3 linked regions of the Pelosinus fermentans DSM 17108 genome follow. The protein of the gene in region 2 interacts with the protein of the main gene of each other region in a pairwise test. Links are inferred from orthologs where the notes say so. Each region holds a gene or a part of one and is shown on either strand. Other genes may lie near its edges.

Evidence for each region.
Region 1: the proteins of secA (region 2) and FR7_RS16155 interact in binary tests that used the Escherichia coli proteins (3 or more experiments, as listed by UniProt). The link is inferred for Pelosinus fermentans DSM 17108 from one-to-one orthologs.
Region 3: the proteins of secA (region 2) and secG interact in binary tests that used the Escherichia coli proteins (3 or more experiments, as listed by UniProt). The link is inferred for Pelosinus fermentans DSM 17108 from one-to-one orthologs.

Annotation. Positions count from the first base shown.
Region 1 is NZ_AKVN02000001.1:3,477,417-3,485,456, forward strand. What follows is about bases 2,180-5,041. They hold FR7_RS16155 (alkaline phosphatase), read right to left. Parts: upstream 4,587-5,041; coding sequence 2,772-4,586; downstream 2,180-2,771. Other genes in these bases: FR7_RS16145 (ABC transporter ATP-binding protein), read right to left, coding at 2,180-2,201; FR7_RS16150 (hypothetical protein), read right to left, coding at 2,201-2,737; nadC (carboxylating nicotinate-nucleotide diphosphorylase), read right to left, coding at 4,826-5,041. In the rest of the region: FR7_RS16135 (sigma-54-dependent transcriptional regulator), read left to right, coding at 1-104; FR7_RS16140 (ABC transporter permease), read right to left, coding at 287-1,510; more of FR7_RS16145, read right to left, coding at 1,485-2,179; more of nadC, read right to left, coding at 5,042-5,656; nadB (L-aspartate oxidase), read right to left, coding at 5,634-7,247; quinolinate synthase NadA, read right to left, coding at 7,247-8,040.
Region 2 is NZ_AKVN02000001.1:976,932-985,221, reverse strand. Bases 5,179-8,290 are described here. They hold secA (preprotein translocase subunit SecA), read right to left. Parts: upstream 7,937-8,290; coding sequence 5,420-7,936; downstream 5,179-5,419. Also shown: polysaccharide pyruvyl transferase CsaB, read right to left, coding at 1-1,034; FR7_RS04535 (DUF5693 family protein), read right to left, coding at 1,027-3,078; FR7_RS04530 (LmeA family phospholipid-binding protein), read right to left, coding at 3,481-4,170. UniProt on the Escherichia coli protein: Required for protein export, interacts with the SecYEG preprotein conducting channel.
Region 3 is NZ_AKVN02000001.1:1,142,721-1,150,610, reverse strand. The notes cover bases 2,939-5,650. They hold secG (preprotein translocase subunit SecG), read right to left. Parts: upstream 4,556-5,650; coding sequence 4,322-4,555; downstream 2,939-4,321. Other genes in these bases: pyk (pyruvate kinase), read right to left, coding at 5,019-5,650; FR7_RS05040 (sodium-translocating pyrophosphatase), read right to left, coding at 2,939-4,176. Also shown: FR7_RS05055 (PaaI family thioesterase), read right to left, coding at 1-171; FR7_RS05050 (alpha/beta hydrolase), read right to left, coding at 215-976; FR7_RS05045 (beta-class carbonic anhydrase), read left to right, coding at 1,329-1,889; more of FR7_RS05040, read right to left, coding at 2,176-2,938; more of pyk, read right to left, coding at 5,651-6,773; FR7_RS05025 (glycerate kinase), read right to left, coding at 6,770-7,890. UniProt on the Escherichia coli protein: Subunit of the protein translocation channel SecYEG. Overexpression of some hybrid proteins has been thought to jam the protein secretion apparatus resulting in cell death; while this may be true it also results in FtsH-mediated degradation of SecY.

The sequences.
Region 1 (8,040 bases), 2.5 Mb from region 2 along the record:
CGATAAAAACCGAATATAAAATTATCGAAAATGCATTCGGCATCCATATTCCCGATAGCGAATTTGCCTATATTATAGAAATGCTGAGTCCCTATTATGAATAAACACAGGATACTGCCTTTAACCCAGCATAAAGCATCAGGCGGGATCGATCCATATTATGATCCTTTTTAATAAAGATAGTTCGCCTATCCGTTTTAGTATCATCAGAATTTTGTACAAAAAAAGGCTCTACAAGCAGGAAAATGCTGCAATGTTGAGCCTTTCTCTCTATCTATGGCAGATATCACAAATATTTTGCAACATCCATCTTATAGGTAAGTACTGCAGGAATCAGTCCAGCCAGGATACCAAATAAAGTACCGCCAATGATGATGTATATTTCTTCCAGAGTAACTCCTGATGTCAAAACAATTGCTGTTTTACTTTCCATAACCTTCACCAATCCTAAATAGATTCCATGTCCTGTTAGTATGCCAATCACGACGCCAAGAATCGTCAAAAGAGCACTTTCAGCCAGAATGACAGTAAAAATATCCCTGGCACTGGCTCCTAATGCCCGTAGGATAGACCGGTCCCGGGCACGTCCAAGAGCCGACCAATACACAGAAAGCGCCATAATCATTAATCCCATCACAATAATTACATAGGCGATACTCCTTAGCATCTGCTCCCCCTGCCCTAAGATACTAAATAGCTGAACAATAACCTGAGCAGGAAAAATCATCTGGGCTCCCTTTTCCTGCTGAAACTGCTGGTACAGGCGCATCGCTTCACTGTAGCCCTTGGGTTTTACCAGAATGGCAGTAACTTCATGTTCATGCTCGTGTTCATGTTCATGACTATCTTCAACAGCCTCTCCCTCATCCTTAGATTCATGCTTCTCATGTGCCAGCCAGATACTTTCAATCGGAACTAAAACAGCCTGATCATAGGGACCATTCACTGGCTGAAGTATACCCACAACCTGATACGCTTGGTCATGTGTATGGCCCCCAGGTATAAAACCATGAGCTGATTTAAACTCATCTCCTAGCTTTAGCCCCAGCTCCTGAGCAGCTTTTGCTCCGACAACAGCCTCAAATGGCACAGAAAAGGGACGTCCTGCCGCTAATTGCAGCCATTCTCCCTGACCAACCTTGGGTTCATGGGAAAAGATACCACTCCCGCTGCCTACTATGGTATATCCTTTATAGTTATCACCAAAGGCCAGTGGAATAGCCGAAGCCACTAGTGGATTCTCTGACAATTTTTCATAAATCTCATGACTCACATTGCCAATAGGCACATCCTTTAAAAAAACCGTATTTAAGACAAGCTGATTTGGGCTGCCTTTGGCCCCGACAATGAGGTCAAAAGGTTCTGTAGCTCTAACCAAGCCAGCATGAGTACCAGCGGATAGCAAGGTCACCACTGCCAGCATGGCGATGGTAGCAGCTACGATAAGTACGGTCAAGCCACTTTGAACCGGCTTTGCCAGCAAATTACGCCAGGCGATTAGAAGTCGCACTTCCAATCACCTCCTCTGGCTGTTTCCTTAGGGAACAAATTCGTTCAAATTGATTTATGATTTGTCTGTCATGAGTAGATACCACTAAGGTGCTGCCTGATTCTTTGGCAAACTGCCGCAGCATATCAAGTACCAGCAACCCATTATCCTGATCTAAACTGGCAGTTGGTTCGTCAGCCAAAATCAGGCTGGGCTTATTAATGACGGCTCTGGCAGCAGCCACTCGCTGTTGCTCTCCCATGCTGAGCTGGTGAGGAAACTTACCAAGTTTGTCGGATACCCCCACCTGGTCTAGCAATTGAATCGCCCATTGTCGCTGATCTTTCTTTGGAATCACATTTGCAAAACTCATAGCAACTAATAAATTATCCAAAACAGTTAGGCTGGAAAGAAGATTTAATTTCTGAAAAACGTAACCGACTGCCTTGGCCCGCCATGTATCCCGCCAAGTCTCCGGCATAGATGAAAGAACAATATCATTGAATTTTATCTCACCAGCAGTCGGTGTTAAGAGTCCTGAGATGAGATGTAACAGCGTAGTTTTTCCCGAACCGCTTGGACCAACCAATGCTATCTGCTCGCCAGTCTGTATCATAAGATGATCAACAGCAACAGCCGTTATTGTCTGCAAAACATCACGGTATTCTTTTCTAACCTGATTGAGTTCTAACATCTTCTCATCTCCATCCATTAATTAGCCTCTTCGATGTTATCGGCAACGATGCGCACCAAACTGACAAAACCAGTTTCCTCATCCATCTGATAACCTAATTCTAATTGCCCTGTCACGGTAATAGGTCGATCAAAAGGCAGTGCAGTGACCGCTTTTGAAAGCTTGATCAACACAATATCATCCGGCCAGTCAGCATCAGTTGAACAAAAAGGACAGATCGCCATAGGCACTTTTGTCAAAACAAAAAAGTTTAGCGTTGGTTTAAGAGGCGGTGCCATAAAGCCGCTTATTCGTACCTTTTTTCCTTTCAGACCTTCTAATTTCGGTGATAGCTCCAACCCCAGCGCCGAAGCACCACTATAAAATTCACTAAATTCAAGAGGGGCAGCTTCCTCACCAAACCATGGCAGCCATGCCGGGGCCGCTTGAGCACGAGTGCAGAACAGGGACGATTCATTCCGAATCGTCCCATTCTGCCCTAACCAGTTTAGTGGCACCCAGATTAACATCATAGCAATAATGACTCTGCTGATTCGTCTAGTTAATTTGTCCATATATTGCCTCCGGGTTATTTATTCATTTTTTTCGTTATTTCTTTTCTTTGCGACCGTCAAGTCCCAGGGCACGTACAATACCGTGAAACACTTCCGTATTATCCATAATACCCTTAAAGTAATCTGCCCCAGGACCTTCAGCTGTTAAGGGTACATCATCAGCGGAATGGACTTCTGACGGATCAGAAGCAGGAATATTACCCACTTTCAAATCCCCGCCTTGGGGAGCCCGTTTCGGATTGGCAATCGCTTTACCATCAGCCATAATAGCCGGTGAAGTAGGAACGTCCTGGAACTTTTCGTTCTCATAATAATCGGGATGATTGGCGAACTGAACTGCCAATGTTACATCCGGATTGGGATCGTCAGGAAAACCATCTCCGTCGGCATCAGCAAAAGTAGGCCAGCCAGCATTAGCATAAATGCGAACTGCTTCGCGGCCAGTTTTACCGTCTTTTTCATGGTAAGTGCCGGTAATGCTGGCGCCATGAGCATGATCCGCTACGACAATAATCAGCGTATCGCCATTCTTTTTGGCAAACTCTTTAGCAATGCCTACCGCTTTATCCATTTCGATCGTATCATAGGTAGCTCGCTGCCAGTCCATGGCATGAAGTTGTTTGTCAATCGAAGCGCCTTCTACCATGAGGAAAAAGCCCTTCTGATTCTTACTTAATACGTTAATGGCAGTCTTCGTCATGTCCATAAGAGTCGGCTGATCCGTGAATTTGCCGAGAACGGCGGGATTTTTGGTTACCTCACGGTCAATATATACATCCATGTTATCCAGCTGGAAAAGGCCAAGTAGTTTATCCGGTGTGCCAGCCTGTTTTAATTGCGTCTTATTCGTTGCGATAGGATATCCCTGCTCTTTAAATTCTTCTATTATATTGCGTTCATCGCTCCGTTTGGAACCTGGTACACTTTTCGGTAAAAAGTGACGAGAACCGCCTCCTAAAATAACATCCGGCCGATGCAATGGATTCAGCATTTCCTGCGCAATGAAATTCTGTTCACTTCGTTTGCGGGTATGAGCTAACATAGCTGCCGGAGTTGCATCCGTTATATTGGCAGTCGAGACAATACCAGTCGACATACCGCGAGTGCGTTTTACCAATTCAATAATATTTTCTACTTTGGGATCATCAAAAGGATCTTTGGTGCTGTCCGCATATACTCCCATAGCATTTACAGTACTTTTATGACCAGTAGCATAGGCTGAAGCACTGTTGGCGGAATCCGTTACCAATGAATCATTACCTGATGTTGTGATTAAAGCCAAATTTGACATTTTTTCCATTTCAAGAAGGTCATTATATTTGCCTTCGGTAATACCTTTAGAAAGAATACGGGCCATTTGCCTTGCCTGCAGACTCATTCCATCTCCTACAAAAAGGATGACATTTTTCGCAGGTTTTTTAATCTTATCAGCAGGAACCTCGTAGTTTACGGTACGTTTTTCGGTACCTTTTTCGGTTTTCACGGTCACTGTCACAGTTACTTTTCCCGTTTGCGGAAAAGCAACTTCGTTAATGCGGTACGTACTCATGTTGTCAAACTTAACAACTGCTTGCTTGCCAAAGAACGTTTCAGCTTCTTTACCATTTACCAGAACTTCAATAGCCCTGGCAGGAGCATCTGTTTTTGCTTCAATGGCAAAATCAAATTTTTGACCGACAAGAAATTTTGCCCGGTCAATGGGCATAATGTTGATGTTTGGTACTTTTGGCGCACTGTAAGCAGCATAGGATACTGTTACGCCAGACATAAGAGATGTTGCTACCAGCAGTGCCACTAACAATCGAAAACACCGTGACAGGCATAAAACAGACATTTTAGGATTATACACAAGACACCTCCAACATATTTTATATTTGACAGGCTCGGTCCTTGCTCTCATTATGGCACTAAATTAGGTACAAAGGATTAATAATTTGTTAACGTTGTGTTAAAGTATTCCATTTACATTTTTCCAGATTTGCGTACTTAAAAGGACTGCTCTTTACAGAACAGCCCTTTTTCTTATATTTTCAGATTTATTTGTCATCTATTAAGAAATTGATTAAATCACCTTCCAGTTTCTATATTTTACGATAATCTCATGCTAATGTCAGCTGTCTTTACCGAATGAGTCAGCTCACCGCTTGAAATAATATCCACTCCAGCAGCAGCCAGCTCTGCTATTCTTTCTAAAACCACATTTCCTGAAACTTCAACCAAAGCTTTCCCATCGACCATCTTTACAGCCTGCTCGATCATCCGAATGTGCATATTATCCAGCATAATAATGTCTGCACCCACTGACAAAGCTTCTTCTACCTGCTGCAAATCTTCAACTTCTACTTCTATTTTTCTAAAAAATGCACCTTGACTGCGCACACGTTGTACTGCAATAGCAATACCTCCTGCAGCCTGAATATGATTATCTTTTATTAGTACCATAGAGTCCAATCCATAGCGGTGATTTTTCCCACCGCCAACCGTTACAGCATATTTCTCCAACATACGTAAGCCAGGCGTAGTTTTACGTGTATCCACGATAACTGCAGGAAAATCCTTTACAGCTTCGACATAACGCCTAGTATGAGTTGCGATTCCCGACATTCGCTGCAGCAAATTAAGAGCAACTCGTTCTCCCGCTAATAAGGAACGAGTATTTCCTGCCAGACTTGCTATTTTCTCTCCTGCTGGAATTGCAGTACCGTCGGCATGACAGGGATTAATCTGGATCTGAGAATCCAGTAAGGCAAAAACTTGAGCAAATACCTGCATTCCTGCTAAAATGAGATTTTGCTTCGCCAGAAGAAACCCTTGGGATATATGGTCCTCAGGGAAAATCGCTTCACTGGTAATATCACCAAAGCCAATATCTTCCAATAAAGACCTGCGCAGCAGATCATCTAATGCTAACTTGTTCATGTAAAACACTCCCTTTTCCCCATTGCTGGACCACATGCTTAGAAAAATCTGCATCTTTTTTTTCAGGGTAATCCTCGCGGTAATGCGTCCCTCTGCTCTCACACCGCAGCAACGCTGCTTTTAGTACTAATTCCGCCAACTGACAAGCATTATACCCATGATACTCCTGAATACTAGTAACATAAGAACTATCTCTATTTTCTTCTTGCTGTAACACCTTCAGCGCTGAACACATAGACTCACCTTTGCGTACTACTCCTGCTACTTTATCTAAAGTGATTCCTAACTTCTTAGTATCACACCAATGACGCAATATTGTGCCGTCAATCATGGCTTTCCTGCGAATTAGGGAATGGATGGCAGGAAATCCTTGATTTATAGCCTGAGCCACTCTCCGTCCAAAGACAACGCCCTCCAGCAGTGAATTGCTGGCAAGCCGGTTTGCACCATGCAAACCTGTAGCTGCCACTTCCCCACAGGCAAACAAACATGGCAATGTCGTCTGCCCCCAAAGATTCGTAGCGATACCGCCAATGGTATAATGAGCTGCTGGTGCTATGGGTATTAAATCTTTTTCCATATAATAACCATTTCCCAGCAATTCCCCATAGACCTGCCGAAAGCGATCTATTAAAAATTCTTTTCCAAGATGCCGGGCATCTAGGAATACAACCTCTTGCTTAACAGACTGCAACTCGGTAACAATGGCGCGAGAAACTTCATCCCGGGGAGCCAGTTCACCGTCCCCATGATAAGAAAACATAAATCGTTCCCCTGCTGCATTACGCAGTATGGCCCCTTCCCCTCGAAGCGCTTCTGTTAATAAAAATATATCCCCTGATAATGTGGCAAAGGACGTCGGATGAAACTGGACAAATTCCATATCCGCAATGGCAGCTCCGGCTCGATATGCCGCAGCAATTCCATCACCATTTGCCGTGATGCTATTGGTAGAACGGGCAAATAAGCCGCTATAACCACCAGTAGCCATTACGACAGCATAGGCACGAAGTGTAACTAATTTTTCAGAATGTAGAACAATACAACCATAACACTGATCATTCTGCGTTAAAAGATCGACTACAAAACAATGATCAAGCATCTCTATATTTTCCTGCATTTGAATTTGTTTTGCCATCGTCTCTGCAATATGCCGCCCTGTTGAATCATAGTAATGTACAATTCGGTGGTGAGAATGCCCTGCTTCTTTACCCAAATACAGCCCGTCTTCCCCCCGGTTAAAATCAGCACCTAAAGACTGCAAGAAATCCAGTGAATTCGGCGCTTCTCTTATTGTGGTCTCCACTGCTGGTTCATGGCACAAACCTCTGCCTACCCGCAGTGTATCAGCAATGTGCTCTTCTAAGCTGTCATCAGCCCCTAAAGAAATCGCCATCCCTCCTTGGGCTTTATAAGTGCTGCTTTCCTCAAGATGTTCCTTACTAACAAGGGCTACCTTAAGCTTCGGATCTAAAGACAGGGCAACTGTCATGCCTGCAATTCCTGCACCAATAATGATAACATCATAATTTATGTCATCCAACTCAGCAATATTTATCTCAGGTGATACAATATAGCTTCGTTCTGCCATTACACTACCTCCAGCATTTTTTGCAATGTGATCTGTGCCCGTAAAGCATATTCCGACTCCACATGAATTTCATATTGCTGATCATTTAATGCTCGATAGATACTTTCCAGTCTAGTCTTTTTCATATTAGGACATATCAACCCCGGATGCAGTAAGAAAAAATGCTTGCTAGGCAAAGTCTCTTTGAGGGTACATACAACTCCCATTTCTGTGCCAATCACAAATGTGCTTTCCTCAGAGAGTTGTGCATAACGAATAATCTCGGATGTACTGCCAACAAAGTCAGCTAAAGCAGCTACTGCCGGATTGCACTCCGGATGAATTAAAATTTTTGCTGTAGGATATAATTCTCGAACCTGATGTACATCTTTAGGTTGTACTTTAGCATGGGTAACACAGTGACCTTTCCAAAGAATTAACTCCTTGTCCGGCACTTGTTTGGCAACATAATCGCCCAAATTCTCATCGGGAACGAAAATAACCTTACGATCAGGCAGAGAGGCAACAATTTTAACTGCATTAGCCGAAGTGCAGCATATATCACTCTCGGCCTTTACCTCTGCCGATGAATTAATATAGCAGACGACCGGTACACCAGGATGCTCAGATTTTAAAATACGTAAGCCTTCTGCTGTAATCATTTCTGCTAATGGACAGCCAGCATCCTTTTCTGGTAATAATACAGTTTTTGTTGGCGATACGATTTTGGCTGTTTCCGCCATAAAGCGAACACCACAAAACACAATTACATCCTGTTGGCTGTTAGCTGCCAATTTACTTAAATAAAAAGAAT
Region 2 (8,290 bases):
TATGTACTCTGCTCAACTTTGGATTGTTTTGCCCCTTTGCTTGTCGGCCATAGCTGGCGCACTTTTTCTACCAAACTTTGGGCATCTAGATTTTGTAAATCTCCAGCATGACATTCTCCTAAAGACTCTAAAAAACGATCAATTTTAGGATCATAGGAAATCCCTACCATTGGCACATGCATTACTGCGGCAAAGATTAAGGCATGGAGCCGGATGCCAATCAGCATATCAAAGTTTCCCACTAAGGACAATAATTCACTGGTGGTATACTCTTCCGTGAGTACAATCGCCTTGGATTTCGTACGAATAGCCATTCTTTTTGATACGGCACAATCCTCCGGCCATTGCATAGGCAAGAATACAATTCTTGCCTCAAATTCTTCTGCCAATTGATTGGCGGCTTCCACTAGAACCTCTTTATAGTGCTTCCAATCCTTCCATTCCCGCACCGATATACCAATGAGAGGTACATTGCCTTCCACTCCGGCATTGCGCAAAATCCTGCGGCCAATTTGCTTATCCACCTGATGCATTGCCAGTACAGGGTCCGCAGTAACATGGATTGGCGGCTTTACTACTTCCAGACGCTTTAACTCTGCAAGAGAACCTTCGTCTCTGACAGTAATTAAATCCACCATATTACCAATATAGCGCATCGCACTTCTAGCCAATGTGCCGCGCACTGGACCAATTCCCTGGGCATAGAGCATAACAGGAGTGCCCAGTTTTTTCGCGAACATCATAATGCTTAAGTAATAATATAAGCTGCGTTCACTGGTGACGTCCTGGAGCAAACTGCCTCCGCCGCTGATTAACAGCTGGCTTCGTGACAAAACTTTGATAATCTCAGGAAAGTTTAAACGATATACAGCCGCTACTCCGTGACGTCTGCAGGTATCCTCTGGGTTACCGGAGATCACTGTAATTTTAATATCGGATGCAAGTTCAGTCAATACTTCGATCATGGCTGCCAGCATGGCTTCATCACCGGCATTGCCAAAACCATAGTATCCTGAAATAACAATCTCACTCATTCTTAACAGATCTCCTTCCTAGGACAACAGACAAGTAACAAAGCACTTGAACAGCAAGTACTGCTACTATACCTACACCAATACCTGCTACCATGCCATCTATGCCCCGAACAAAAGACATGAGCACTGGAGTGCGCAAATGGGCAAAGGTTTCAACCAGGGAACCCTGGGCAATAGTTGCAGCTACGATCATTGCATAGTGTACCACACGAGGCCATTGACGATACAGTGCCATAACTGCTAAGAAAAAAGCAGGATGCCCAATCATAAATTCTTTGCCTCGCGGTCTGGCATACATAACCCTTTCTAGAAAGGCCCGCATTTTTAGTTCTATATCCGGTACAGGCACACCTGCTGTATGACCAGATCTGCCAATGAATATCCAAGCACCAATTGCTGCCAGGGCAAATACAAATAAGGTTTTAATATACAAAGGATAATTCAGCAATTTTATAACCTGCTGCCAAATGTCTTTTTCATCCTCTTGTTCATTTTCAAATAAATTATACCGAGCTAAATAAATGATCGTAATAAGGAGCAGCGGAGCCACAAAGGTTACCTTTACACCACGGAAAATTTCCATTTCCAGAAAAAAACGTACATCCCCCAGTACAGCTGCCACATACATACCGCCAACCATGGACAGCATGACGGTGATGATTAACCCGCCGATCCCATCTTTTATAATGCCGGCGAGACTTCCCCGCCCTTCTATCGACAGCTTTTTCCAGCGGTCAAGCTGCCACGTCATAGCTAAAACAGGGAAAATAACAGCACTGCATAATGCCACTGCCTGGCGCACTGCATTGCCGCTGCCTTTTAGCAAAGGAAATGCAAAAACCAGAGAGAGCAGCAGCAATAGTGCATATTGATAGCGGGCAGGAAAAGGACGCACTAAGGTCAAAAATAATACTCCCGCAGCCACTGCTCCAATGGTAATTGCCACTAATAAGAAGACTTGTGGGAAATAGGGATGGAAAAGTCCTGCCTTACCGATGGTAAAACCACTGGCAATTAAACCATCTCTCACATTGGCGACATACTCCAAATTGGTTTCTAAAAGGGTTTTGCCCGGTTCGGCTTTATCATATTTTCGAAGCAAATTAATGCGTATATTGCGTTCTTGATCCGTTACAATCCAGCGTTGAACTGCTTCGGCTGATTTTAATTTAGGCTGTTCATCTTTAGGAATCACATACACACGAGCTGCCTTGTAATCATTGGCTATCGCCATGGGAACAAGCCCCTCTTGTTTAAAAAACTGTAATTGCAGAGGATGTTCAATCAAGCCTAATGTCAATTGTTTGCTTTTGACTTTCTCCAAAGTCAACGGCAATAGATCAGGATACCCCAAGGCTTCATCACCAACAAATATCAGTGCAGAAACATTTTCAATACCTGATAAGCGGGCAAATACCCCTTCTACATTCTCTTTTTCCACTTTTGTATAATTGCTAGGCCGTGCTACTACATAAAATCCTTGACCAGACACATAACGCATTTCATCCGTTGGCAAACCAAGATTCCATTTTAGTACTTTTTCATAATTTGCTTTCACAGCTAAAATCTGGCGCTGACTGTCAAGGACTGCCACCCTCTCGGGGCTCAACCTTTCGATCAGATCCTCTTTCACCTCAGCGAAAACTTGCGGATCACGTCCAACAACATAGACATCTTCTGCTTGAATACGGCCTATTTCTACTAAGTTACGCCAAACTGCATCACCTAGCATACCTGTATAATACTGCTGCAGCAATTGGGCACCCGACAAAACTGCTACCTTACCGCTTTTATTTAGTTTCTCCAGCGTGGTCTCATACACTGCCAGAGAAGTAATTCCAGCCTCTTTCATGCGCCGCATCACATGTTCGGCAGGAACCCCCTCAAGCTGAGCCAGTTCTACAACATCTTCATACTCCATGACCATCTCAATGGTTGTGCTGCTTTCTTCTATTTTATGGCGCTGCCAGACAATGGTTAACGCTGCCGCTAGACCGATGACGATGCACAGTAATAATATCTTATTATATTTAAAATCTCTCAAAACAATCTATCCCACCTTATCTATCAAGTACGGTCATATAAACAATATTGTAACCCCTAGTCGCAATACTTTATGCAACTTCATCATATTCTGGCAGAACACTCCAATATCCTGCTTTTTAAGGATAATTTTTATAAAAACTGTGCGTCATAGACAAAACACAACACGCCCATTAAAACATATAAAACGAATTGAACCACAAAAACGCAAAGGACACAAAGGGTCTAAGGACCTATTTATATTTTTTTGTGAACTCCTTTGTGTGCCGCGTCAGCGGCATTGTGCCTTTGTGGTTCAATTTCATTTTTTACTATTACAAAAAAAATTGCCCTGATAAGGGCTCGTGCAGCATCAACCCTAATCGGCGTGATATTGTCGGGCTGTTTTAGAGTTGACGCTGTACTAATGTGGACGGTTATCTAGATATAAAATGACTTTCCCGCTTTCCATTACAATGTCACGGACATTTACATGGAAAGGCAATTTATTCAAATCCACTAAAGAGACCTCAGTTAAAAGAGCGCCTCCTAAATTACCAGTCATTCGATTATTCAGCAAAAATTGATCCGTAACGAATTTGATCTTTTGTCCGTCACCCACAATCTTTCCCTCTAGAGTTACAGCCACATTGGCGAAGCCTCCAAGGGAAAAGCTGCTGCTGGCCTTTATTTTGTCAGATTGTATATCTACTACGGCATTTTTTATTCCTTTAACGGTTTGGTTTAAATACCGCGCCAGTTCATCTTGAGTTACTGTGCCCCGAATCTCTACATCACCAATAGACTGAAAGGCAACCAAACGGCGAGTAATGAGCGCTCCTATATCTAACTGGGCATCTTTTAATGTAATACTCATATCATCAAATACTAGTTTATCTACTTTTGCCTGCCGGGCATTAACGGTAATATTATCAAAATTACCACCCAACATGAGGAGAGCCGGGCGTTTGGTCAATGTAGCTGTCACTTGCTCACTACCTACCAAGCCCCTCATACCTTTGGCTACAATATCCGATAATATCATTGGCAGCAGTACCTCACCGGCAACTGCCAGCAACAATATCACAATCACAAGACGCAAGCCTTTTGTCACAGGATACGCCTCCTTATTTCTCTTACTTCTTTCCTTGTTTTAAGTATGCCTCGATAAAAAGGCCAAGGTCTCCATCCATGGCGGCATGGACATTGCCGGTTTCCGCGTTAGTGCGATGATCTTTTACCATATTATAAGGATGAAATACATACGAACGAATCTGGCTGCCCCACTCAATGGCCTGATAATCGCCGCCAAGCTCATTTTTTATATTTTCCTGTTTCTGGCGTTCTAATTCATATAATTTAGCCCGCAGCATTTTCATACATTGTTCACGATTCTTGATCTGGGAACGCTGGGTCTGACACTGTACTACAACGCCCGTTGGAACATGTGTCATGCGTACGGCGGAATCCGTTTTGTTGATATGCTGACCGCCCGCCCCACTGGCACGATAGGTGTCTACACGAACATCAGCCATATTAATATCAATGTCTACATTATCATCAATTTCAGGCATAACATCCACAGCAGCAAAGGAAGTGTGACGACGACCGCTGGCATCAAATGGAGAAATGCGCACTAGGCGGTGCACCCCTTTTTCTGATTTTAAATAGCCATAAGCATTTAGACCAGAAACTAAAATCGTAGCACTTTTCACTCCAGCTTCATCACCCGCCAGAAAATCCATGGTTTCTACTTTATAACCATTCTTCTCCGCCCAGCGCACATACATGCGCAGCAGCATTTGAGCCCAATCCTGAGCCTCCGTACCGCCAGCGCCGGCATGGAGTGTTAGTATGGCATTGCTGCCATCATGTTCTCCTGACAGCATTAAAGCAACTTCCAATCGTTCAATATCCTTAGTCATCTTATCAACAGCTTCCAGGACTTCCGGATAGATGCTTTCATCCTTTTCTTCCATTCCCATTTGCCACAATAGACTTAAATCCTCATAGGCTGTGGACAGCTGCTCAAATTGGGCTACACCATCTTTCAAGACATTTAGCTCCTGGGCGACTTTTTGCGCTTTATCAGGATCATCCCAAAAACCTGGCCCCCCCATTGTATCTTCTAATAAGGAAATACGTTCTTCTTTGCCGGCAACGTCAAAGAGAAGCCCTCACTTCAACTAATTTCTGTTCAAAAGCAGCAATCTGTACTCGCAAATCTTCTAACAACAACTGTATCAACTCCAATAAATTAAGTTTTAAAAATCATTAACCACAAAGGCACAATTGCGCTTACGCGCAACACAAAAAAGTATTTAAAACTTTGTGTCCTTTGTGCCTTTGTGGTTCAAATCTCTTTACTTTGCAGCTCCGCAGCATTTTTTGTATTTCTGACCTGAACCGCATGGGCATAAGTCATTACGGCCAATTTGCTCTGCATTGACGATTGGCTGCTGTGCTTTTGGCTCTTTTGCCTCTTCTTCTCCATGGCTGGCATGAGCCTGCTGCAAGCGATCTTCAGGAGGAGCAACGATATTCACCCGATAAATATATTTCACAATCTCTTCCTGGATGATATCAATCAGCTGCTGGAACATGTCATAGGCTTCAATCTTATATTCAATCAATGGATCACGCTGACCGTAGGACCGCAGACTAATGCCTTCACGCAGCATATCCATGGCATCCAAATGTTCCATCCATTTGGAATCGACCACTTTCAGCATAACAACCTTTTCCATCTCCCGCATATTATCAGAACCAAACAAGGCTTCCCGGGCATTATAAGAATCCGTTGCTACCTTAAGCAATTCTTCCTGCAGCTCTGTACGGCTTAAATTGCCAAGTTCCTCTGCCTTTAACTGACCTTCTGGGGCAAAAACATCTTCGCAGTATTCAACCAAGCCTTGGGTATTCCAATCTTCTGGATATAATTTTTCGTCAGCAAACAGTTCCATACCCCGATTGATAAGTTTTTCAATCATATGGAAAATGTTTTCTTTCATATCTTCGCCTGTCAAAATCTGGCGGCGCTGTCCATAGATGACTTCCCGCTGCTGGTTCATTACATCATCATATTCCAATACATGCTTACGCATGTCAAAATTACGGCCTTCGACTTTCTTCTGGGCCTGTTCAATGGAGCGCGTAATTAAGCTATGTTCAATGGGCTCATCTTCTTCCATGCCCAATTTATCCATGATTGTCGCAATATTATCGGAACCAAATAAACGCATTAAGTCATCTTCCAAGGATAAGAAGAAGTGAGAAGATCCAGGGTCCCCCTGACGACCGGCACGACCACGCAGCTGATTATCGATACGACGACTTTCATGCCGTTCTGTACCAATAATATGCAGTCCGCCCAGATCAGCCACACCTTCACCTAACACGATATCCGTACCGCGGCCTGCCATATTCGTAGCAATGGTCACAGCTCCCGGCTGCCCGGCCTGGGCTATAATTTGGGCTTCCATTTCATGATACTTAGCATTTAGTACATTATGAGGCACGTCTTTCTTTTTTAACATATCACTCAAATGTTCTGACTGCACAATGGAAGTCGTACCTACGAGCACCGGCTGTCCTTTTGCATGACGTTCTACAATGGAATTGACTACAGCTCTATATTTTGCCCCGGTGGTTTTATAAATTACATCCGGCAGATCCGTACGGCTTACTTCTTTGTTCGTCGGAATCGTAATAACGTCCAGTTTATAAATTTTCCGGAATTCTGCCTCTTCTGTTTTAGCAGTACCTGTCATACCGGACAATTTCTTATACATACGGAAATAATTCTGGAAGGTAATGGAAGCTAAGGTTTGGCTTTCCCGTTCTACCTTTACTCCTTCTTTTGCCTCAATGGACTGATGCAGACCATCAGAGTAGCGGCGGCCAAACATTAAGCGGCCCGTAAATTCATCTACAATGACGACTTCTCCGTCTTTTACCACATAATCCCGATCCCGTTTCATTAATCCCTTCGCTTTCAGGGCCTGATTAAAATGGTGAGACATCTCAATATTGGCATGATCATATAGATTGGTAATTCCAAGCAGTTTTTCTGCTTTGGCGATACCACTTTCCGTTGGTGCTACGGTGCGGGTCTTTTCATCAACGGTATAGTCTTCGCCTTCTTTTAGTTTCGGAGTAATTCTTGCTAAGACATGATATAATTCGGTTGATTTCTCCCCTGGTCCGGAAATAATGAGAGGTGTGCGCGCTTCATCAATGAGAATACTATCCACTTCATCCACAATAGCGTAATTTAATGGACGCTGCACCATTTGCTCTGCATAAATAACCATATTATCCCGCAGGTAGTCAAAACCAAATTCATTATTCGTGCCATAAGTAATATCCGCATGATACGCCTGTTTACGATCAACAAAATCCAGGCCATGTACAATGAGTCCTACCGTCAGACCTAAAAAGCGATATACTTTCCCCATCCATTCACTATCACGTTTTGCTAAATAATCATTAACGGTAACAACGTGAACACCTTTACCAGTCAGAGCGTTCAGATATGTAGCTAGAGTACCTACGAGAGTTTTACCTTCCCCTGTACGCATCTCAGCAATATTGCCTTCATGCAGCGTAATACCGCCTAGCAGCTGAACATCAAAATGCCTCATACCCAATACACGGCGAGAAGCTTCCCGTACAACAGCGAAAGCCTCTGGCAAAATATCATCCAATGTCTCGCCTTGTTCTAAACGACGTCTAAACTCACCTGTCTTAGCAGACAGTGAAATATCGCTTAATTTATGCATGGCAGGTTCAAATGTATTGACTTCTTCCACATATTTCATCATACGTTTTATTTCTTTTTCATTATCATCACCAAAGAGATTTTTTAAAAACTTAAACAACTGGTATCAACTCCTTAAAAGTTAGCACATTTCATGAAAAAACTTCTCTTAGTTTACAGTATATGCCTAATTCTAAATTTTATCAAAAGATAATACATAAGTCAAAGTAAATAAAGAAAACTTGGGCCTCACATTAAGCAATAATCCTATATGGGAGAATAGGAAAAAATGCTACGAGACAAAAAAATAAAGCATTTTGAACCGCGAAGATGCGAAGAATATAAAGACTATGAAGAATATGAATTAACGATACTATCTCCTTCGCGTTCTTTGCATTTCTTCGTGATCTTCGCGGTTCATTACTTTTTTTATAGCTCTATAGATTTTTATTTATTACTTTCTCAGCTTACAAGA
Region 3 (7,890 bases), 170 kb from region 2 along the record:
ATCTAAAAGAGTACTGACAAGGCCGCCATGCATAATACCATCATATCCTTGGTGTTCCGGCTTTGCTGTAAATGTCGTACGATAGGTATCTTCCTCTTCTACAAATTCGAGTTTTAACCCGATTGGATTGTCCTTTCCGCAAGCAAAGCACCACTGATCCTTTAATTCCATTCGCATCACCTCAATTCTTTATTCAAAACCGTTACAAGTAAACCTAGAGATGTACTATGTCTTCATTTTTTTCACTTTGTAGAAAATCAATTATTTCCTCAAATACCTGTTCACGTTCTATGTCAAGAGTGACAATATGACCGGATTTCTCCAGCCAGACTAGTTTTTTTTCTGTACTGCCCACATGTTCGAAAATATAAGTCGCACTTCTTGGCTGTACAGTATGTTCAAAGCGAGCTTGTACTACTAATAAAGGCGTATTTATTGCAGGTAAACGCACATCCACATCTTCAATTAAATCCAGTAAACTGCTTAGACTGCTAAGAGGGGTAGCATTATAACCTACACAATACTGTGAGCCAACACCTGCAAAGGATTTACGTTTCTTCGGGACAAATTGATATAATACACGATATAGAGGCAGCATGTCCAAACGTTTGTCAGCAATGTAAATAGGAGTACTAAGAGAAACTGCCTTATTGACAGGATATTCCGCTGCCAGTTTTAAGGCTAATAACCCTCCCATGGATAATCCTACAACTGAAATTTCTTTACATACTGATCTTACTATATGATACCCATCTTCGACTCCGCTATACCACTGAGGCCATTTTGTTTTTGCTAATTCTTCCACTGTTGTTCCATGTCCAGTAAGTCGCGGTGCAAAAACAGTATAGCCTTCCTGATGCAATTTTTCACCAAGCAAGCGCATCTCAGCAGGTGAACCCGTGAAACCATGTAACAATAAAACACCTTTTTCACCGCCGAGTAAAAAAAATGGTTCTGCTCCCTCCATTATTGTCAAAAGCAAACCCCCCTAAAGTTATTGCTGTTGTTACAATTATACCATTTTATAGAATAAAAATTCTACCTGCCAGAAAGAAAACTTAATTAGATTCCAAATTATAGAAGGAATTGACTCCTATTTTCTTTTCCTGTAGTCGGATTATTCGGCGTATTTAGGCAACGGCAGGATAAAAACATATTCTCGTCGAAATGAAAAATTACTATTTTCTTCATAATGTTCTCAGCCAAGTAACAGGTACGTATAAATGACACAGCATTTTTATTATTGCCATTTATTTTCGCAATAATAATCTTAATTGGGTTAACATATAAATATACGACAGTATTATTAGAAAAAGGAAGGAATCATGATGCAGGTTTTAGAGCAAGTATTAGCTGCAAATCAAACTTTCACTAAGAATTTATCTGATCAATTTGTACACTATTTTTCTGAGCCCAGCAAATTACCGAAACGCCAATTGGCCATTTTTACTTGTATGGATACCAGGCTGGTGGACTTCTTAGAACCAGCAATGGGAATCAAACGTGGTGAAGCAAAAGTAATAAAAAATGCGGGTAATTCAGTTACTGGTCCATTTGAGGCCACGATTCGCAGCTTAATTGTAGGAATTTTTGAGCTAGGCGTAAAAGAAGTGTTCGTCATTGGTCATTTAGACTGTGGTGTTTCCCACACAACATCCCAGGGTCTTACGGAAAAAATGCTGGCTCGGGGAATATCCCCTGATGCAATCAAAATGATCGAAAAAGAATTAGAAGACTGGCTTGACAATTTTCATCATCCTATTAATAATGTAAAAGAAGTCGTTGAAAAAATCCGTAAAAACCCTCTCATTCCAAAAGATGTCCCCATCCACGGACTCATGTTTAATCCCCATACAGGAGAACTAGAGGTCGTTGTAAACGGCTACTAGAGACGCATAAAAAACATTTTGAAACGCGAAGACGCGAAGAATAGGAAGGACACGAAGCAGATATTCCCCCTTCGTAACCTTAACTCCCTTCGCATCTTCGCGTTTCCGTTTTTCCCCCAATAACTCTCCTCTCCGACATAGATATTGTGTTAGACAAGGTAATCCCCCTTGGGAAGGGATTGCTTCATTAGCACTCACAATGACAGAGAAAAAAAGCATTTTGAATTACGAAAACGCGAAGAGAACTAAGATCTCTTCGCGTCTTCGTGTTTCCGTTCTTTTTTATCTATGATAATAAAAGGGGCGCAATAATTAATGATATCGTACCCGCTACTTTGATTAGCGGATTCATTGCCGGTCCGGAAGTATCCTTAAAGGGATCACCCACTGTATCACCAATAACAGCGGCAGCATGGGCAGGTGTACCCTTACCGCCATATTTTCCTGTCTCAATATACTTTTTAGCATTATCCCAAGCCCCGCCAGCATTAGACATAAATAAGGCTAACAGAACCCCTGTTGCTGTTGCCCCTGCCAAAAAGCCAGCCAGCGCTTTAGCACCCATAAGAAAACCAACTACTAAAGGCATTCCTACGGCAAAGATACCTGGCATGAGCATCTCGCGAAGGGCAGCTTTGGTGCTAATATCCACGCAGGCTGCATAATCAGGACGACCAGTGCCTTCCATAATTCCAGGAATTTCTCTAAACTGCCGACGAACCTCTTCGATCATCTCAAATGCAGCTTTCCCTACTGCTTCCATAGTCATTGCACATACTAAGAAAGGCAGAGTTGCACCAAGGAAAAGTCCAATGATAACCGTAGGCTCTGTTAAATTGATAACCAGATGACCATTTACCAATAATCCGGATAATTTAGGATTCTTAGCAACTTCTTCACCAAAAGCCGTAAAAAGAGCCAATGCTGTTAAGGCCGCTGAGCCAATGGCAAAGCCTTTGGCAATAGCAGCGGTAGTATTACCTACAGCATCAAGTTTATCCGTTGTTTTACGCACCTCTGGTCCCAGTTCTGCCATTTCAGCAATACCGCCTGCATTATCGGCAACTGGGCCAAAAGAATCCACAGCAACTACCATACCTGCTGTACACAGCATCCCCATGGCTGCCATGGCAATACCGTAAATCCCTGCCTGATTAAACGCTACCCAAATCGCTGCAGAGAATACCACCATAGGAAGACCTGTACTTCTAAGACCAGTGGCAATACCTGCGATGATATTCGTGGCAGCCCCCGTCTGGCAGGCATCAGCAATATGCTGTGTTGGTGCTTTGGCACTGGAAGTATAATATTCGGTAATCATACCAACCAGTACATTAACCACTAAACCTGCTACAATGGCGATAAATATACCAAAACCTTTGTCACCAAAGATCATGGTGGATAAGGCATAAGCCATGATCGCTGTCAAAAAGTTGGTGCTCCACAATCCCCGATTCAGAGCAGCTTGGGGATCTCCATCTTCGCCTGTCCGCACTAAAAATATACTGACAATGGCAGCAAAAATACCAGCTGCACCAATTAATAAAGGAAACAATACTCCATTGACGCCATATAAGGTATTTCCGATTAACATGGCGGCAATCGCTGTAGCACCATAGGATTCGAATAAATCGGCTCCCATGCCTGCTGTATCGCCTACATTATCACCTACATTATCAGCAATAACGGCAGGATTGCGAGGATCATCCTCTGGAATACCGGCTTCAACTTTACCAACTAAATCCGCTCCCACATCTGCTGCTTTAGTAAAAATACCACCGCCGATACGGGCAAAGAATGCAATGGCACTGGCACCAAAGGCAAAACTATTAATCACCACAGGATCACCGAAGATTATGTACAATACAGATACACCTAATAAACCAAGACCTACGACAGACAGACCCATAACTGCTCCCGCTCTAAATGAAACGCTCAATGCTTTATTGAGACTATGGCGAGCAGCTTCTGTCGTCCTTGCGTTGGCCTTGGTTGTTGAAGTCATTCCCACATAACCGGCAACTGCCGAAAATACAGCCCCTACTAAAAAAGATACCGCTAATCTATAACCATCAACAAAGAATAAAACGGCAAAAATAATGACAGTAAAAGGAATTAGCGTCTTATACTGTCGATTGAGATAGGCCATTGCCCCTTCAAAAATAGCCTGGGACAACTCCTGCATTCTTTCATTACCAGAACTTTCACTAAGCACGCTATTCATAAAATATGCCGCAAATAGTAATGCTACTATTCCGGCCAGTGGCGCAATATACAATAAGTCCATTATAACAATTCCTCCCTATATTAAACAAATTTCTTCGTCACTAAGGTCCGGTGCTAAATGGTTAGGCATATACTTCTACATACTTTAATTGTACTGCATTACCTGTTCTATAAATTGTCGCATATCTGGTCCCGTATTGAAATGTTTAGCTCATCAGTTTTACTAAAATCAAAGTGATAATAGCAAATAACCCACCAAGGAACATGGTGATTTTGGATAAGGCTGCATCTAATCCTTTTTTCTGACCGCCTCCGAGTACACTATCAGCTCCTCCGCCGATTGAACCTGCTAGTCCTCCTCCTTTGCCTGACTGCAACACAACAACGGCAATCAATGCGATACAAATAATGGCTTCTAAAATCATTAAAAATGTAACCAATGTAATTATAACCCCCTAACATGTCTAGTAATTTTATTGTAACATACTCAAAATCAAATTGACAATGTTTTAACCACTTATTATTAAAATCTCCAGTATTTTGAATACATTTACTGCTACTTCTCCCATTATAGACAAAAAGCGCCTTGTCTATACCACCTAACAAAACATTTTGAAACGCGAAGATGCAAAGAGAATGAAGAACACGAAGTAAACATCATATCCCCTTCGTGATCTCAGTGTCCTTTGCATCTTCGCGTTTCCGTTGTTTTTACCCCAACGACTTCTTTTCCATCATAGATTCTATCGTAAATATAAAAGCACCGAACGGGCAGCAGTGCAGGCTGCTGACAGTTCGGTGTTTTTTTAAATAAACAATTATTTTAAGTTATAGAATACTTTGCGGCCTTTGTACTGGGAAATGGTGCTCAATTCTTCTTCAATGCAATGAAACCTCCATTTATTATCTTGCGTTAATTTCGCCGCTGTAAACTAGTCCGCGGGCTGCATCTACTGTTACAACCGCACCATCGGTTAAGCGTTCCGTAGCACCATCTGCACCCACAATCACCGGTATGCCTGCACTAATGCCTACAATTGCTGCATGTGAGGTCAAGCCACCTTCTTCTGCTATCACAGCTGACGCTTTGGCTGCATATTTTGCCGTTTCATCATCTACATGGGAAACCACTAGTATTTCGCCTTCTTTAAATTTGCTCTGCACATCTTTGATGGAATGGGCCACGCAAACTTTACCCGTTACGGCTGTTGCACCAATACCAACGCCTCGTAATAAAATGTTGCCTACTACATGCACGCGAATCATATTCGTTGTTCCTGTGCCCGTTGCATGAACACCAGCCGTAATTACAACTAAATCACCTTCATTGACAATTCCGGAGGCAACTGAACTGTTAATATCATTTTGTACCATTTCATCACTATTCTTTGTTGCTGATCGCAGCACTGGCTGTACACCCCATAGCAGAAGCATTTTTCGAACGGTTCTTTCATAAGGTGTTACCGCTACAATGTGAGCCAAAGGACGGTATTTGGATACCATTCTGGCACTGTAGCCGGTTTGGGTATCGGTAATAATGGAGGCTGCATTAAGTTCGTGTGCTACTTGTACCGTTGCATGACTGATGGCTTCTGTTGTGGTACGTTGGGTTAACACGCCTTTATTATGCAGGATTTCACTGTATTTTAACTCTTGTTCCGTACGTACTGCTATTTTGGACATCATTTGTACCGCTTCTACTGGGTAATCGCCGCTGGCTGTTTCACCACTGAGCATGATGGCATCCGTTCCATCCATAATGGCATTGGCAACATCACTGGCTTCTGCACGGGTAGGGCGAGGATTGTTGATCATTGATTCCAGCATTTGAGTGGCCGTAATAACAGGTTTGCCTAGTTTATTACATTTTTCAATGATCATTTTTTGTACCAATGGCACTTCTTCCGTTGGAATTTCTACTCCTAAATCACCTCGGGCAACCATGATTCCATCGGATACTTTTATGATTTCATCAATGTTTTTTACGCCTTCAGCATTTTCAATTTTAGAGATAATATGGATATCGGAGTTGGCTTCTTCCAATAATTTGCGAATGGTCAATACGTCAGCTGCTCTTTGGATAAAGGAGGCTGCAATAAAATCCATGCCTTCTTTGGCGGCAAATAATACGTCTTTAATATCTTGTTCGGATAAAGGGGGTAAATTGACCGATACACCAGGGGCTGCTACACGCTTGCGATTCCCAATCACACCTGTATTTAATACCGTAGTATGAATATCATCGCCTTCTACTTTATCAACGTGAAGACTAATCAGTCCATCCGATAGCAGGATTTGATTGCCGGCAGCTACTTCTTGGGGCAGGTGACGATGATTCACCGAGCAAATCTCTTTGGTGCCTTCTACATCTCGGGAGGTTAGGATAAATTTCTGACCTTGTTCAATGGTCACTTTGCCTTCTACGAAATTGCCAAGGCGCATTTCGGGTCCCTTGGTATCGAGTAATACGGCTACCGGAGTTTTCTTGGCTGCCGACGCGGCACGCAGCATGTTGATGCGAACACTGTGTTCTGCATGGTCACCATGGGAAAAATTGAAGCGCGCTACATTCATACCCGCCTCTATTAGTTTTTCCATGATTTCTTGCTTTCCTGTGCTAGGACCCATTGTACAAACAATTTTCGTCTTCTTGATCATGAGTTCACCATCCCATTTATTTTTATACCTACTTTGACAACGTGGCAGAGGCGTTTGGTTCCCAATTCAATGAGTTCTGCTCCACGCTCCATGCATTCTTCCAACGTCATCGGACCTGGTACCGTACTCATAACTCCATCTATACCATGCTGTAGAACATCTTCGTATCCCTGGCCTAAACCACCAGAAAGACACAATGTAGGAACATTATATTTTTCTGCCAATTTGGCTACCCCCACTGGGGCTTTTCCAAAAGCAGTCTGAAAATCTGTTCGTCCTTCTCCTGTAATAACCAGCTGGGCAGATTGAACTAAAGAGTCAAATCCAGTGGTTTCGAGAACAATTTCGACTCCAGGCCTAAGTGTCGCATTGGTGAAGAACAACAGCCCTGCACCAAGCCCACCAGCAGCACCTGCCCCTGGACACTCTGCTATCTCTTTACCAGTCACTTTGCTCACTTTACTGGCAAAATGCTTTAATGTTGCATCAAGCTCCTGCACCATTTCAGGAGTTGCTCCTTTTTGAGGACCATATACAGCAGTGGCTCCTTTTACGCCGCATAAAGGATTATCCACATCACAGGCAACGATGATCACAGCATCCTTTAATCGTACATCGAGCCCAGAAAGATCAACCCGATCCAACTTAGCCAAAGCAGCGCCTCCATAAGGCAGTTCTTGTCCATCAGCATCCAAAAACTTTCCGCCTAAGGCCTGAGCCATTCCGCATCCGCCATCATTCGTAGCGCTGCCGCCAATTCCAATAATAATTTTTTTCAAACCCTTTGCCAGAGCTGCTTGTATTAATTGACCCGTCCCATAGGTGGTGGTAATGCGAGGATCTTTTTTGTCATTGGGAACAAGAGGCAATCCAGAAGCAGATGCCATTTCGATAACAGCAGTTTTTCCATCCCCTAAAATTCCCCAATAGGATTGTATCGTATCACCAAGGGGACCCACTACATCCTGGTGTATAACCTGCCCGGCAGTAGCCGTAACAAGGGCCTCTACGGTACCTTCTCCACCATCAGCAATTGGTACTTTAATCACTTCTGCGTCAGGGAAAACTGCCTTAATTCCTTTTTCCATAGCGTTAGCAGTACCGACTGCTGATACAC